2 linked regions of the Tistrella mobilis genome follow. Each later gene encodes a partner of the first gene's protein in a complex. Links are inferred from orthologs where the notes say so. Each region holds a gene or a part of one and is shown in the gene's direction. Other genes may lie near its edges.

Evidence for each region. Proteins that work in one complex are often made in the same cells at the same time.
Region 2: the proteins of trxB (region 1) and trxA are in contact, whole or in part, in a crystal structure (PDB 1F6M), measured with the Escherichia coli proteins. The link is inferred for Tistrella mobilis from one-to-one orthologs.

The regions. Positions count from the first base shown.
Region 1 is NZ_CP121017.1:1,342,816-1,350,923, reverse strand. Bases 2,314-5,263 are described here. They hold trxB (thioredoxin-disulfide reductase), read left to right. Parts: upstream 2,314-3,277; coding sequence 3,278-4,249; downstream 4,250-5,263. Other genes in these bases: P7L68_RS11910 (LysR family transcriptional regulator), read left to right, coding at 4,410-5,263; P7L68_RS11920 (mitochondrial fission ELM1 family protein), read left to right, coding at 2,314-3,185. In the rest of the region: P7L68_RS11930 (AbrB family transcriptional regulator), read right to left, coding at 81-1,133; P7L68_RS11925 (Lrp/AsnC family transcriptional regulator), read right to left, coding at 1,310-1,816; more of P7L68_RS11920, read left to right, coding at 2,124-2,313; more of P7L68_RS11910, read left to right, coding at 5,264-5,300; P7L68_RS11900 (GGDEF domain-containing protein), read right to left, coding at 6,164-6,982; P7L68_RS11895 (DUF1987 domain-containing protein), read right to left, coding at 6,998-7,408; P7L68_RS11890 (SiaB family protein kinase), read right to left, coding at 7,405-7,947; P7L68_RS11885 (PP2C family protein-serine/threonine phosphatase), read right to left, coding at 8,005-8,108.
Region 2 is NZ_CP121017.1:4,583,658-4,589,065, reverse strand. The notes cover bases 1-2,829. They hold trxA (thioredoxin TrxA), read left to right. Parts: upstream 1-1,167; coding sequence 1,168-1,491; downstream 1,492-2,829. Other genes in these bases: P7L68_RS26295 (hypothetical protein), read left to right, coding at 1,563-2,829; addA (double-strand break repair helicase AddA), read left to right, coding at 1-1,003. Outside these bases: more of P7L68_RS26295, read left to right, coding at 2,830-2,885; P7L68_RS26290 (adenylate/guanylate cyclase domain-containing protein), read left to right, coding at 2,863-5,190; P7L68_RS26285 (alpha/beta fold hydrolase), read right to left, coding at 5,209-5,408. UniProt on the Escherichia coli protein: Participates in various redox reactions through the reversible oxidation of its active center dithiol to a disulfide and catalyzes dithiol-disulfide exchange reactions.

The DNA.
Region 1 (8,108 bases):
GCTCCGTCGAAGACGTGAAGGGCCGGCCCTTCCCGAGCGGAGGGGCCGGCCCTTTTCCGTTCAGCAGCTCACCTCGGCCGTCACTCCCGCACCTGCCGCGCCACGAAGCGGGCGAGCGGGGGGCCGAGCAGGACGACCAGGAAGAAGCGCATGGTCTGCAGGGCCATGACGAAGCCGATATCCACGCCGCGGCTGGAGGCGGCGATGATTGCGACCGTGTCGAGCCCGCCGGGGCTGGTCGCCAGATAGGCCGACAGAAGGTCGATGCCGGTCAGCCGGGTCAGCACCCAGGCGAGGCCGGCGCAGAAGCCGATCAGCACCGCGATCGAAACCAGGATGGTGGGCAGCGCCTTCAGCGCATGCATCAGCACCACCCGGGTGAAGCCGAGCCCCACGCTCCAGGCGAGGACGGCATAGCTGGCCGCCAGCAGCCATTGCGGCAGCTGGATGGTCATGAGGCCGGTGGCGCTGAGCACGGCCCCCCCGATCATCGGCAGCAGCAGCCCCGCCGCGGGCACCGGGATCAGCCGGCCGGCCGCCACACCGGCTGCGGCGAGGGCCAGGGTCTCGGCAAAGGCAAGCGGATCGATCGTGGGGAACCAGACGATCGGGATGGCGGCCCCCGCCTCCCCCGCCAGCAGGAAATGCGCGAGCAGGGCGGCGGCGAAAGCCACGAACAGCACGCGGGTATACTGCATGAAGGCAACGAGCCGGGCATCGGCCCCGAAGGCTTCCGCCATCACCACCATCGCAGAGGCGGCACCGGCCGATGTCCCCCAGACACCGGTGGTGCCGGGCAGGATGTGATTGCGGGCAATCACCCAGCCGAGCGCACCGCTGAGCAGGATGGTGGACAGCACGATACCGAGGAAGATCGGCCAGTCTGCAGCCACCGTCACCAGGATCTCGGGCCGTACCGAGCCTGCGATCATGCACCCCAGCACCGACTGAGCCATCAGGAAGGTGATCCGCGGCATCTTGAGCCCGACGCCGCCGAGCGCCAGCAGAATCCCCGAGACCATCGGCCCCAGCAGCAACGCCGCCGGCAGCTGGATCCAGATCAGCCCCGCCGTCAGCGGCACGGACACGATCGGCAGCAGCAGCCAGCGCAACCAGGGGGGGAGGGTCTGCAACGACATCGGATCGGCTCTTCCGCAAACGAAAACGGCCGCCTTCACCCGAAAGCGGCCGTTCGGATCGTTTTGCACCGAACCATGATCAGCCAGGTTGCACAACCACCACCCCCGCCCCCAGGGGTCTGCGGTTTCCGCACGGCTCAGGATCGTCCTGCAACTCGGGCGGTTCGGGATCAGTCGTCGTCGCCGGAAGGCTCTTCGGCTTCCAGCAGCTCGATCGGCACCCCCGGCTCGTATTTCGAGGTCCGGATGGTGAGCGAGGTGCGGACATGGCGCACCGGCGGCGCTGCGGTCAGCCGGGTGGTCAGGAAGCGCTGATAGGCGTCCCAGTCCTTGGCCACGATCTTCAGCAGAAAATCGGTCTCGCCCGCCAGCATGTAGCACTCGCGGACCTCGGGCCAGCTCTGGACCAGCGCCTCGAACTTCTTGAGGTCGAGATCGGCCTGGCTCTCCAGCCCGACCCGGGCGAAGACGGTGACCGAGAAGCCGAGATGTTCAGGATCCAGCTCCGCGCGATACCCGCGCACGAAGCCCGCCTCTTCGAGGGCCCGGACGCGCCGCAGGCAGGGCGGTGCCGAGATGCCCGCCCGGCGGGCGAGTTCCACATTGGTGATGCGACCGTCGGACTGGAGATCGGCAAGGATCTTCCGGTCGATGGTATCGAGTTTTACCCGCGCCATAGTGTCGCTGACTCCCTTCCCCCGTCACGGGCCCGTGCGCGCGGGCCAACGTGATCGCTGGGCAGTCTATAGCAATATTACCCGGACCCATAGCGGCAGTTTGCGGTTCTGTCGCGACCCATGGGCCATTCGATAGTCTTCATCTGTTGCCGGTTGCAGGCGAACCGCGGCCGGAGGTTGCCCCTCAGCACCCGAGGCGAAGCGGTTCCGTTCCGGCGCCGCGGACTTTATAGTCCGCCGGTGGGGCTCTCAAGCACGAAACGATCTTTCAGGACCGACCTTCCGTAATGTCATACCGCAGGCAGCCATGACCGATCCGCGCAACCTGGGACAGCCGCAGTCGCTGCCACACGTCTGCGTGCTGACCGATGACCGCGCCGGTAACAATGCGCAAGCTCTGGGCGTTGCCGAGGCGCTGGGCTGGCCGATCACGGACATCCGTCTTTCCTACAGCCGGCTGATCCGCCTGCCCAACCTGGTTCGTGGCACCTCCACGCTTGGGCTTACGACGGCTGCGGCGGCAGCGCTCGATGCCGTAGCGGTACCCGATGTCGCGATCGCGGCCGGACGGCGGGCGACGCCGGCGCTCCGCCGGCTGAAGCGGCGCTTTCCGCAGATGGTCGCCGTGCAGATCATGTGGCCCGGCGAACCCAGCCGCGGGCTGGACCTGATCGCCGTGCCGGCCCATGACCGCATCGCCCGCGAGAGCGACCGCGACCCGCGGCTGCTGGTGACCCTGGGCGCGCCCAACCGTGTCACCCCTGTTCGCCTTGCCGGGGCTGCCGCGGAGTGGGAACCCCGCTTCGCCGCTGCCGGCATGGGGGCGGGCCCGACGCCCCGGATCGGCCTGCTGGTCGGCGGGACAACCAAGCGCATGCCCTTCGGCGCCGAAGATGCCCGCCATCTGGCCAGGCTGGTCGCCGATCTGGCCGCCCGCCACGATGCCCGGATCCTGGCGACCAACAGCCGTCGCAGTGGCGCGGAGGTGACTGCCGCCCTCCGCGACGTGTTCCAGACCACACGGCCGGGCGCTTTCTGGCTGCATGATGTGGCAAAGAGCGGTGACAATCCCTATTTCGGCATACTGGGTGTGGCGGATCTGATCGTGGTCACCGGCGACAGCATGTCGATGGCCTCGGAAGCCGCCAGCACCGGCCGGCCGGTCGCGATCCTGCCCATGACGGGGGAGGCGTCGAAAGAGGCACGGCTGCACCGGGCACTCTATGCTCTGGGCGCAGCCCGCCCGCTCGATGCGGACTTCGTCGCCCGGGGCGAGATCGCCTGGCGCTACCCGCCCCTGGGTGATGCCCAGGCGGTGGCGGCGCGGATCCGGCGGTTGGTGCTGGCAAATCCGGCCGTTTCCCGCTAGCTTCCCCGCCCCTCCCCGCTGCCGCAAGGCGAGTCGGGGTTCAGGCCGTCCGCCGCCCGTCACATGTCCTGCTCTGGAAAGGCCGACACGTCATGAGTGCCACCCATCGCACCAAGGTTCTCATCCTGGGATCCGGCCCCGCCGGCCTGACCGCGGCGATCTACGCCTCGCGTGCCATGCTGGAGCCGATCCTGGTCCATGGGCTCCAGCCGGGCGGCCAGATGACGATCACCACCGATGTCGAGAACTTTCCGGGCTTCCCCGACGTGATCCAGGGCCCCTGGCTGATGGAGCAGATGCAGAAGCAGGCCGAGCATGTCGGCACCCGCTTCCATCACGACATCATCACCGATATCGACCTCAGCACCCGCCCCTTCATCGCCACCGGCGACAGCGGCGACCGCTATGTCGCGGATGCCGTGATCATTTCCACCGGCGCCCAGGCGAAATGGCTGGGCCTGCCCGACGAAGAACTCCTGAAGGGTTTCGGACTGTCGGCCTGTGCGACCTGCGACGGCTTCTTCTACCGCAATCGCACGGTGGCGGTGGTCGGCGGCGGCAATACCGCGGTCGAAGAGGCGCTTTACCTCACCAACCATGCCGACAAGGTGTATCTGATCCACCGGCGCGACGCGCTCCGGGCCGAGAAGATGCTGCAGGAGCGGCTGTTCGCCAATCCGAAGATCGAGATGATCTGGAACGCCGTGGTCGACGGCTATCTGGCCGGCGGCGAGCCGCGCGGCGTGACCGGCGTGCGCCTGAAGGACACCGCCGACGGCAGCCTGCGGGACCTCAATGTCGACGGCGTGTTCATCGCGATCGGCCATGCACCGGCGACCGCCCTGTTCCGCGGCCAGCTGGAGCTGGACGAGGAAGGCTATCTGATCACCCGCCCCGACAGCACCCGGACCAGCATTCCGGGCGTGTTCGCGGCCGGCGACGTTCAGGACAAGGTGTTCCGTCAGGCGGTCACCGCAGCCGGTACCGGCTGCATGGCGGCGCTGGAGGCCGAACGCTTCCTGGCCGGAACCACCCATGCGCCGGCCGATGCCGCCGCAGAATGAGCACATGCGGCTGCACCGAAAACGGTGCGGCCGTGCTCAGGACCTTTGAAGACCGGCGCATCGCGCCGTAAGATCGTCAAAACACCAGCAGCGGACCGGGTGACGGCAGGGAGCCAGACGTCGCCATCCGGCAGCATCAGCGGAGCCGCGCGAGCCTGATATGGACTGGGACCGGGTCAAGATCTTCCACACCGTCGCCGAGGCCGGCAGCTTCACGCATGCAAGCGAGTTGCTGAACCTCAGCCAGTCGGCGATCAGCCGACAGATCAGTGCGCTGGAGGAGAGCCTGGGCGTCCCCCTGTTCCACCGCCACGCCCGCGGCCTGATCCTCACCGAACAGGGGGAGCTGCTGCGCAACACCGCCCGCGATGTGTTCGCGAAGCTGTCCATGGCCGAAGCCATGCTGACCGAAAGCCGCGAACGCCCCAAGGGCCCGCTCAAGGTCACGACCACGGTCGCCTTCGGCTCGGTCTGGCTGACGCCCAGGATCCATGGCTTCCTCAGCCTGCATCCCGACGTCACCATCACCCTGCTGCTGGATGACAGCGAGTTGGATCTGGGCATGCGCGAGGCCGATATCGCCATCCGCATGTCGCCGCCCCGCCAGCCGGATCTGGTCAAACGCAAGCTCATGACCATCCGGCACGGCATCTATGCCTCGCCGGATTACGTCAACCGCCAGGGCATGCCCAAGACCCCGGCCGAGCTGGACGATCACAAGCTGATCGTCTTCGGCGAAGACACGGCCGCGCCCATTTCCAACGCCAACTGGATCCTGGATGCAGGAGCCACCCCCGGCAAGGCCCGGCGGCCGATTCTGAAGGTGAACAATATCTACGGTATCATGCGCGCGGTGGAGAGCGGCCTCGGCGTCGCCTCGATCCCCGATTACATGGTGCGCGAGAACGGCAATGTGGTGCAGGTCCTGCCCGAGCTGGAAGGCCCGCAATCCGAGGTTTACTTCGTTTATCACGAAGAACTGCGCCATTCGAAACGCATCGCCGTGTTCCGCGATTTCCTGATCCGGGAAATCGAGCAGAGCCTGCGCTAAGAGCCCGTCCGGAAGGTTATCGAATCCGGTGAATCCGTTGTGATTCTATGCCGCGCCAGAGAAAAAGGGAGCGGACAGAATGTGGGCGACGGAAACCCGCCGGGTTTAAGAGCGGCCGGGTCTGAGATACCCGAGCGACCTGACGGATGAAGAATGGGTGCTGGTCGAACCGCTGATCCCGCCCGCGAAGCGGGGTGGTCAACAGCGCACGGTCGATATCCGCGACGTTCTGATTGGCGTGTTCTATGTGCTGATGACCGGCTGCCAATGGTGGGCTCCGCCCAAGGATCTGCCGCCGCGGAGCGGCGGTGCATGAATATCCGGGTCTGCGGGAATGGGATGGCACGCTGGCGCGGATCGATCCGTCGGGCTACGACGCGGGCAAAAAGGTCAAAGGCAAGAAGCGGCACATCGTCGTCGACACGCTCGGCATGATGCTGGAAGCGCAGATCCAGCCTGCCGACATCCAGGATCGGGACGGCGCGTTGCCGGTGCTGAAGGAGGTCCGCCGCCTGTTCCCCTTCATCGAGCGCATCTTCGCCGATGGTGGCTACCAGGGGCCGCCACGGCTGCCGCCGTGCGTGAACTCGGTGTCTGGCACCTGTAAATCGTCAAGCGTTCGGATACCGCCAAGGGCTTCCAGGTTCTGCCCAAACGCTGGATCGTCGAACGGACCTTCGGATGGCTCGGCCGCTGCCGCAGGCTGGCCAAGGACTTCGAGAACCTCTCACGATGGCTTTGGCATTCCTCCGTCTCGCGATGATCCGGATCATGATGCGCAGAATCGCAAGGAGCCGGAAATTATAGATCACTTCTCGGACGGGCTCTAAGGCGCCCGAAGACGAAGATCCGGCGGCAGAGACTCAGTCGGTCTCTGCCGCTTCGGTGATGTCGTCACCGGTGGCGACACGGTTGCGGCCGGATCGCTTGGCGGCATAAAGCGCCTTGTCGGCCCTGGAGAGCACCCGGTCGATATCGTCGCCGGGGGCCGAGAACCGCGCCAGACCGAAGCTTGCCGTCAGCCGGATCTCGTCGCCCTTCCAGGGCATGCGAATGGCGGCGGTGGCGGCGCGCAGGCGCTCTGCCACCTCGTCCAGTTCTGCCGCGCCGATCCCCGGCAGCAGCACCGCGAACTCCTCTCCACCCAACCGGCCGACCAGATCATCCTCCCGCAGCGTCTCGGACATCCGGCCCACGAACAGGCGCAGCGCCTCGTCGCCGGCCGCATGTCCGAAGCGGTCGTTGATCGTCTTGAAGCGGTCGAGATCGGCCATGATCACGCCGGACGACCGACCCTCATGGCGCCACTGATCGGCCAGATGGGCCGCGACATCCATGAAATGCCGGCGGGTGGCGGCACCCGTCAGTTCATCCACCGCGGCCAGCGCCTCCAGCCGATGGGCCAGGGCTTCACGCGCGCGGACCTCGGCTTCCAGCCGCTGGTTCAGACGGCGCAGTTCGTCCTGCATACGATCGGAAAGACGGACCAGACGGCGCTGCTCCCGATAGCCCTGGCGATAGGCGCGCATCAGGGTGCGCACGCCGTCGGAGACCTCCTCCAGCTTGCGGAGCATCTCCTCACTCTGGGCGATCATCGCCTCTTCCTGGTCGAAGAGCGAGAAGTCCCCCGTCGTCGCCGGCTCGGGCAGGGTCTTCACCCTGGACACCTTGGGCCTGGTCATCTCACGTCATCCCGATCAGTCGCCACTGTCGCCGTCCGCGCACATGACGAAGTCGATGTGCTCCAGGTCGGACGCAAAATCCTCCCCGAATTCCTCCATCGTCTCATCATCCGGGGCGAAGTGCCAGTTTACAGTGACTGAACGTCCTGCCGCCGCCGTTTCTTCCAACATCTGGAAAATATTCATCAAAGCCTTGGCACTCGACGAGTTGAAATAGACCAGCGTGATGTCGACCGTGACGCTTGGCCCGTCTTCAGCAAGAAAGCTGCGCAGGGCATACAGGATCGGCCCGAAAAAGGCAGCGGCATCCTCGGGATAGGACTCGCCCGCCATCGAGAACCGGCCGGCAGCCGGGTCGAAACGCACCGCCGGTGAGCGGTGGGTGGCGGCGAGATCGATGGCGAGGGGAGAGTCGGAAGCGGTCATATGAACACCTTGAGGCCATAGAAGGTGGTCTGAGCATCGATTTCGAAGAAATCATACTCGATGGGGGCACTGGCGCGACGGGCGATCTCGATCAGGCCGAGCGTCGCACCCTTGCTGTCGACATCAGGGTCTTCCTTGAGCTTCTGACGATAGAGCGCCTTCAGTTCCTCGGGAGACAGAACCGCGATCTCGTCCAGCCGCTGCCTCAGGCGCGGCGCGCGTGCGGCGTCGATCACATTGGCGCAGATCACGAAGAACCGGCCATCCTCCTTGCCCACCGTCACGATGCCCGAGCGGGCGGCATCATCGGCGGGGCCGTCGGCGTCATCGGAATAACGGATGATGTTCTGGACCTGCTCGACGAACACCGAGAACACCCGGCGGGTCAGGTTGCGGTCCGTGTCGTCCTGCTCCAGCTTGCGGCGGAGCGCCTCGCCCAGCGAGAACAGGATGCCTTCCGACATGATGCCGCTGTAGATCAGCATCAGCTTGTTGGCCTGTATCTGGGTGCGGAAATCGTAAAGGTCTCGGGCCAGCACCTCTCGGCTCCTCGGACAGATGCCACATCGCATGCGACGTCGGCGCGTTACGGTTCGTCAGGGGTTGGGGGCGTTGGAACTGTTGGTGACCGGATCCCCGCCAGCCGGATCTCCGCCAGCCGGGGGCCCGGCCGTCTGCGGCCGGAAAGCGACCATGGTCA
Region 2 (5,408 bases), 3.2 Mb from region 1 along the record:
GATGCTGCTGATCTCGCCCGGGTCGGCCGATGTCTCCGACATGGTGCGTGATGCCCAGGCGGCGACGGCGATGGAAGACCGGCAGGAATACCGCCGGTTGCTTTACGTCGCCATGACGCGGGCGGCCGACCGGCTTTATGTCTGCGGCTGGCACGGCAAGCCCGATGCCCCTGCGGACAGCTGGTATGCCCTGGTTCAGGGGGCGCTGGCGGGAATGGCGGAACCGTCTGAGATGGCACTGCCGGGAGGTATTGCCGGTCCAGGCTGGCGGCTCACCTGCCCGCAGGATGGCCCGGCGACACCAGGATCCGTCGAGGCGGCGGGGCCCGAGATGGCGGCGGTCGGCCTGCCGCCGGCGCTGCATCCCGATCGGGGCCTGCCGCCCGAACCGGTGCCGTCGCGGCCTCTGGCGCCGTCGCGGCCCGATGACGATCCGCCGCCGGCCCGATCGCCATTGGGTGATGCCGGCGTGCGTCACTTCCGCCGCGGCCGGCTGGTCCACCGTCTCTTGCAGGTGCTGCCGGATCTGGACCCGGCCGTCCGCGCCGACGCCGCCCGCCGTTTCCTGGCGGCCCCCGCCCATGGCCTCGCCCCCGACGAGGTGGCGCCGCTGGCGGCGGAGGTGGAGGCGGTGCTGACGCATCCGGATTTCGCGCCGATCTTCGGGCCGGGCTCGCGCGCCGAGGTACCGCTGGGCGCGGTGATCGGGTCCCGCGTGATCTCGGGCGCGGTCGACCGGCTGTTGATTGCGGAGGATCGTGTGCTGGTGGTGGACTACAAGACCGACCGGCCACCGCCGTCCGACCCGGTCCGGGTGGCCCGGCACTACCTGCGCCAGATGGCCGCTTATCGGGCAGTTCTGCGCCGGATCTACCCCGGCCGTCGGGTGGAGACGGCGCTGGTCTGGACGGACGGGCCGTCCCTGATGCATCTGCCGGACGATCTGCTCGACCGATGGGCTCCGGATCCGGATGCCGGCGACCCGACGGAACGTCGAGGTTGAATTGCACCCGATCCACGGATTGCCGCCGTGCATCCGGTGCAAAGGTCGGTGTGCTTGACCGTCTCCCCGTGGCTTTCTACATTGAGCCAAGCGCGCCCGCCGGCCTCGTCATGCCGGCTTCCGCCGGCCTCCGCGGCCGCTCACGATTTGAGGGGACAACTCCCATGGCCATCGCCACCGTCACCGACAGCTCGTTCGAGCAGGATGTGCTGAAGTCCGAAACGCCCGTCCTGGTCGATTACTGGGCCGAGTGGTGCGGCCCCTGCCGGATGATCGCTCCGGCGCTGGAGGACCTGTCGAAGGAATTCGACGGCAAGGTCACCATTGCCAAGCTGAACATCGACCACAACCCGCAGACCCCGTCCAAGTACGGTGTGCGCGGCATCCCGACCCTGATGGTCTTCAAGGGCGGCCAGATTGCGGCCACCAAGGTCGGCGCGATGCAGAAGAGCGATCTGGCGAAGTGGATCAAGTCGGTCGTCGGCTGACCTCCGCTTCCGGCCCAGCCGGAACCGATATCGAGGCCCGCACTGTCCCCGGGGACGGTGCGGGCCTTGTTTTGCCCGGCTTTGGTGCCATACCAGACCTCGATCCTGCAATCGGCCGGGCGCTGGATGCGATCTATGCCGGTGCCATGGCGGCACGCCCGACGAAGCCGGGCTTCGATCGCGATCTGCGCCGGCCGCACCGGCTGCTGGGGCTGATCGCCGCCGCCGGGCTGATGCCCGATCCGGACCGGGTGATCCTGGTCACGGGATCCAAGGGCAAAGGCAGTACCGCCCGGTTGATCGCGGCAGGCGAGACGGCGGCAGGTCGTCGGACCCTGCTTTTCACCTCGCCCGAGGAGACCACCGCACTCGACCGCATCCGGCTGGATGGTGCGGTGATCAGGGGGGAAGATTTCCTGCGCCATCATGCGGCGCTTGCCCCGCAGGTCGAGGCACTGGCGGCGCGCCTGCCCTCGGGCGAGGCGCTGTCGCCTTTCGGCCAGTTCCTGGCCATCGCCCTAGCGCATGCCAGGGAAACCGGGGCCGGGCGGCTGGTGATCGAGACCGGCCGGGGGGCGGCCCATGACGAGGCCGGCCGGCTTCGGGCGCGAATCGGGGTGGTGACCGCGATCCTGCCCGAGCATCTGGACCGGCTGGGCCCGACGCTGGCCGATGTCGCGGCCGAGAAGCTCGACATCCGCAGGCGCTGCGGCTGCACCATCCTGACCGCTGCCGCCGCCACGGCCGGGCAGGCGGCGGGCATCCACCCTGCAAACGCCCTGGTGGTTCCGGCCCTCCCGCCGGATGCGGCGGATGACCGGCCGGGCTGGCTGCGCCAGGATCTGGCACTGGCCCATGCGGCGCTTGCAGCTGATGGCATCGACCCCACGACGCCCGGGATCGCGGCGGCGCTGGACCGGATGGCCGCTTCGGTGCCGTCCTGGGGGCGGATGATGACCGGGGATGGACGCGAGATCGGGTGGGAAGCGGCCGTGCAGGCGGCGAGCCTCGATGCCGGCCGCCTGGCCCGACTGGCGGATACAGGCTGGCGGGTTTTGCTCTCGGTCACCGACGACAAGGATGTCGACGGGTTGGTCGATACGCTTGCAGGCGCCGGGCTGCCCACGCAAGCGGTGGTGCTTCAGGGGCGCCGCGGGCCGCTGGTCCACGGCGCAGCCGTGCATCGCCGGCTGGCGGCCCGGCTGGGGCAGGGGCTGGAGGCACCGCTTCGGGGACCGATCGACCACGACGACGTGCCGGCCATGGCCCGGCTGCTGTACGATACGGGCGGCGCCAATGCGACCCCCGTGCTTGCGGTCGGCACCCAGACCTTTCTGCGCCTTGTCCGCGCCGCCATCAGGACCCTGCCCGATGCCCGATCGTCCTCGCCGTGACGTTGCCCCCCGCAGCCGCGACGCGCTGGGCCGCCTGCAGCTGCCGCCGCCCGCGGCCATGCCGCTGGATGCCGAGGCGGCGATGGTGGTCGCGGCGGTCGCGGGGCGGATGGCCGGCGATCTGATCCAGGCGGTCAGTTTCGAGCAGGTCTTCGACGGCATGAACCGCGGCCTGGTCGAAGCCGGCCTGCCGATCCGCCGGGTCTATCTCGCCTTCCGGACCCTTCATCCGCTGATCGCGGCCGTATCCTTCTTCTGGCAGGCGGGCCAGCCGGTGGAGCGGATGGTGATGGCCCATGGCCTGGCCGGTGTGTCCGAGGCCTGGCAGCGCTCGCCGCTCAACTATCTGTTGACCCATGACCTGCACTGGATGCGCCGCCGGCTGACGGGGCCGGAGGCGAGCCGCGAATTTGCGCTGTTCGAGGATCTGGTCGCCGAAGGCATGACCGACTATGTCGCGACCGGCACGGCCTTCGGCAGCGGTCTGGGCGGCAATGGCGTGCTCGCCTCGTGGACCGCCGATGCCCCCGACGGGTTCAGCGATCGCGACCTGGCCATTCTTTCGGCGTTGCAGGTGCATCTGGCGGCAGCCTGCCGGCTGGCCTTCACGGCCCAGGTCTCGGATACGGTGGCCATGACCTATCTGGGCCAGCATGCCGGCCGGCGGGTGTTGTCGGGCCAGATCCGGCGCGGCGATGGCGAGCTGATCCCGGCGGCGATCTTCCTGTCGGATCTGCGCGGCTCGACTGCGATCGCCGAGCAGCTGGGCGTCGGCCGGTTCATGGAACTGGTGAACCGCTATTTCGAATGCGCCGCCGAACCGGTGCTGGGGGCGGGCGGCGAGGTGCTGTCGTTGATGGGCGACAGCGTGCTCGCAATCTTTCCGCTGGCGGTCTTTGGCGACGAGGTCGAGGCCGCCTGCGATGCCGCCCTGGCGGCGGCACGCGATGCCGAACGCCGGCTGGAGCTGTGGAACCGCGAGCGTGCGGCCGAGGGCGAAGCACGCGTCGATTTCGGCATCGGTCTGCATCTGGGACGGGTGATGTTCGGCAATATCGGCACCGCCGAACGGTTGCAGTTTACCGCCATCGACCGGTCGATCAACGAGACGGCGCGGCTGGAGGATCTGACCAAGACGCTGGGCCATCGGATCATTGCCAGCGGCTCCTTTGCCGCCCGGGCCACCGCGGCCTGGCGATCGCTGGGCCGCGTGCAGCTGCGCGGCTCGGCGCGGGAGCAGGAGGTGTTCACCCCGGCGCCTGCCGCCAACCGTCTGGCGATTGCTGCCGATGTCGATGCAGGCGGGCCACCCTGCCCTGTGCCGCCCGATCTGGTGGTTCACGCCGACTGGAGCGTCGACGGCCGCAAGCGCTGGATGGCCGTGGCGACGCGGATGGAGGATGGCCGTTACGCCGCGGGTGTGCCGGAACCGGTGGGGCCGGTCGATACCCTGATCACCCGGCTGTTGGCGCGTGCCCGGGGGGGCCGGGTACTGCTGGGGCTGGATGTGGTGCTGGGCCTGCCGGCAGCCTATGCCGGGCTGCTGGGAGCCACGCGGTTCGTGGATGCGCTCGACCGGTTCGCGCTCGCGCCCGAAGGGCTGGAGCCGGCGATGCGGCCCGAGGAGATCTCGCCCGGCCGGCCGTTCTTTCCGCGACGGCCCGGGCAGGGGCAGGGCGGGCCGGCCGAGCTTGCCCGCCGGCTTGGACTGGACGGACCCGATGATCTGCGGCGGATCTGCGAGCATGCAACCATCGCCCGCCGGGCGGCGGCCCCGTTGTTCTGGACCATGGGTCCCGCCCAGGTCGGCCGCGCAGCCGCCCATGTCTGGCGGCATCTGCTGATCCCCGCCCGCCGTGACGGGCTGGATCTGGGGCTCTGGCCCTTCGACGGCCGGTTGGGCGAGCTGGTCGAACGCCATGCCCTTACCGTGGTCGAGGCCTATCCGGCGGCCTTCCATCGCCATCTGGGGGTGCGGCTGGGCCGTCAGGCCACCAATGGCCGGGGCAGCAAACGCAACCGCAACGATCGTGCCGCCAATGCCGCCACCCTGATGGAAGCGGCCCGTCGGTTGGATCTTGTGATCGATATGGACCTGGTCGCCGAGTTGGGCGACGGTTTCGGCAATGCGAGCCAGGGCGAGGACCGGTTCGATGCCGTGGTCGGGTTGATGGGCATGCTGCAGGTGTTGGCCGGCGCACGCCCCACCGGTGAGCCCCGGCTGGCACCGGTCACCACCGTCGAAGGCTGGATTCTGGGGCAATCCCCGGCTGAGTTGAAACTGCCCGAAGACTGCTTTTCCTGATCAGCCCCGTTTTCCCGATCAGCCCCGCGCGTCGGCTGCCCGGATGTGGGCGGCGAGCGGGGCCAGGAACAGCGGCGTCGCAGCCTCGGTGATCAGATGGCCGAGGCCTTGAATCACATGCAGGCGGGCACCTGAAATACGCTCCACACCTTCCCGTACCCGGTCCAGCGCGACCACCGGGTCGGCTGTGCCGTGGATGAACAGGGTGGGGCAGATGA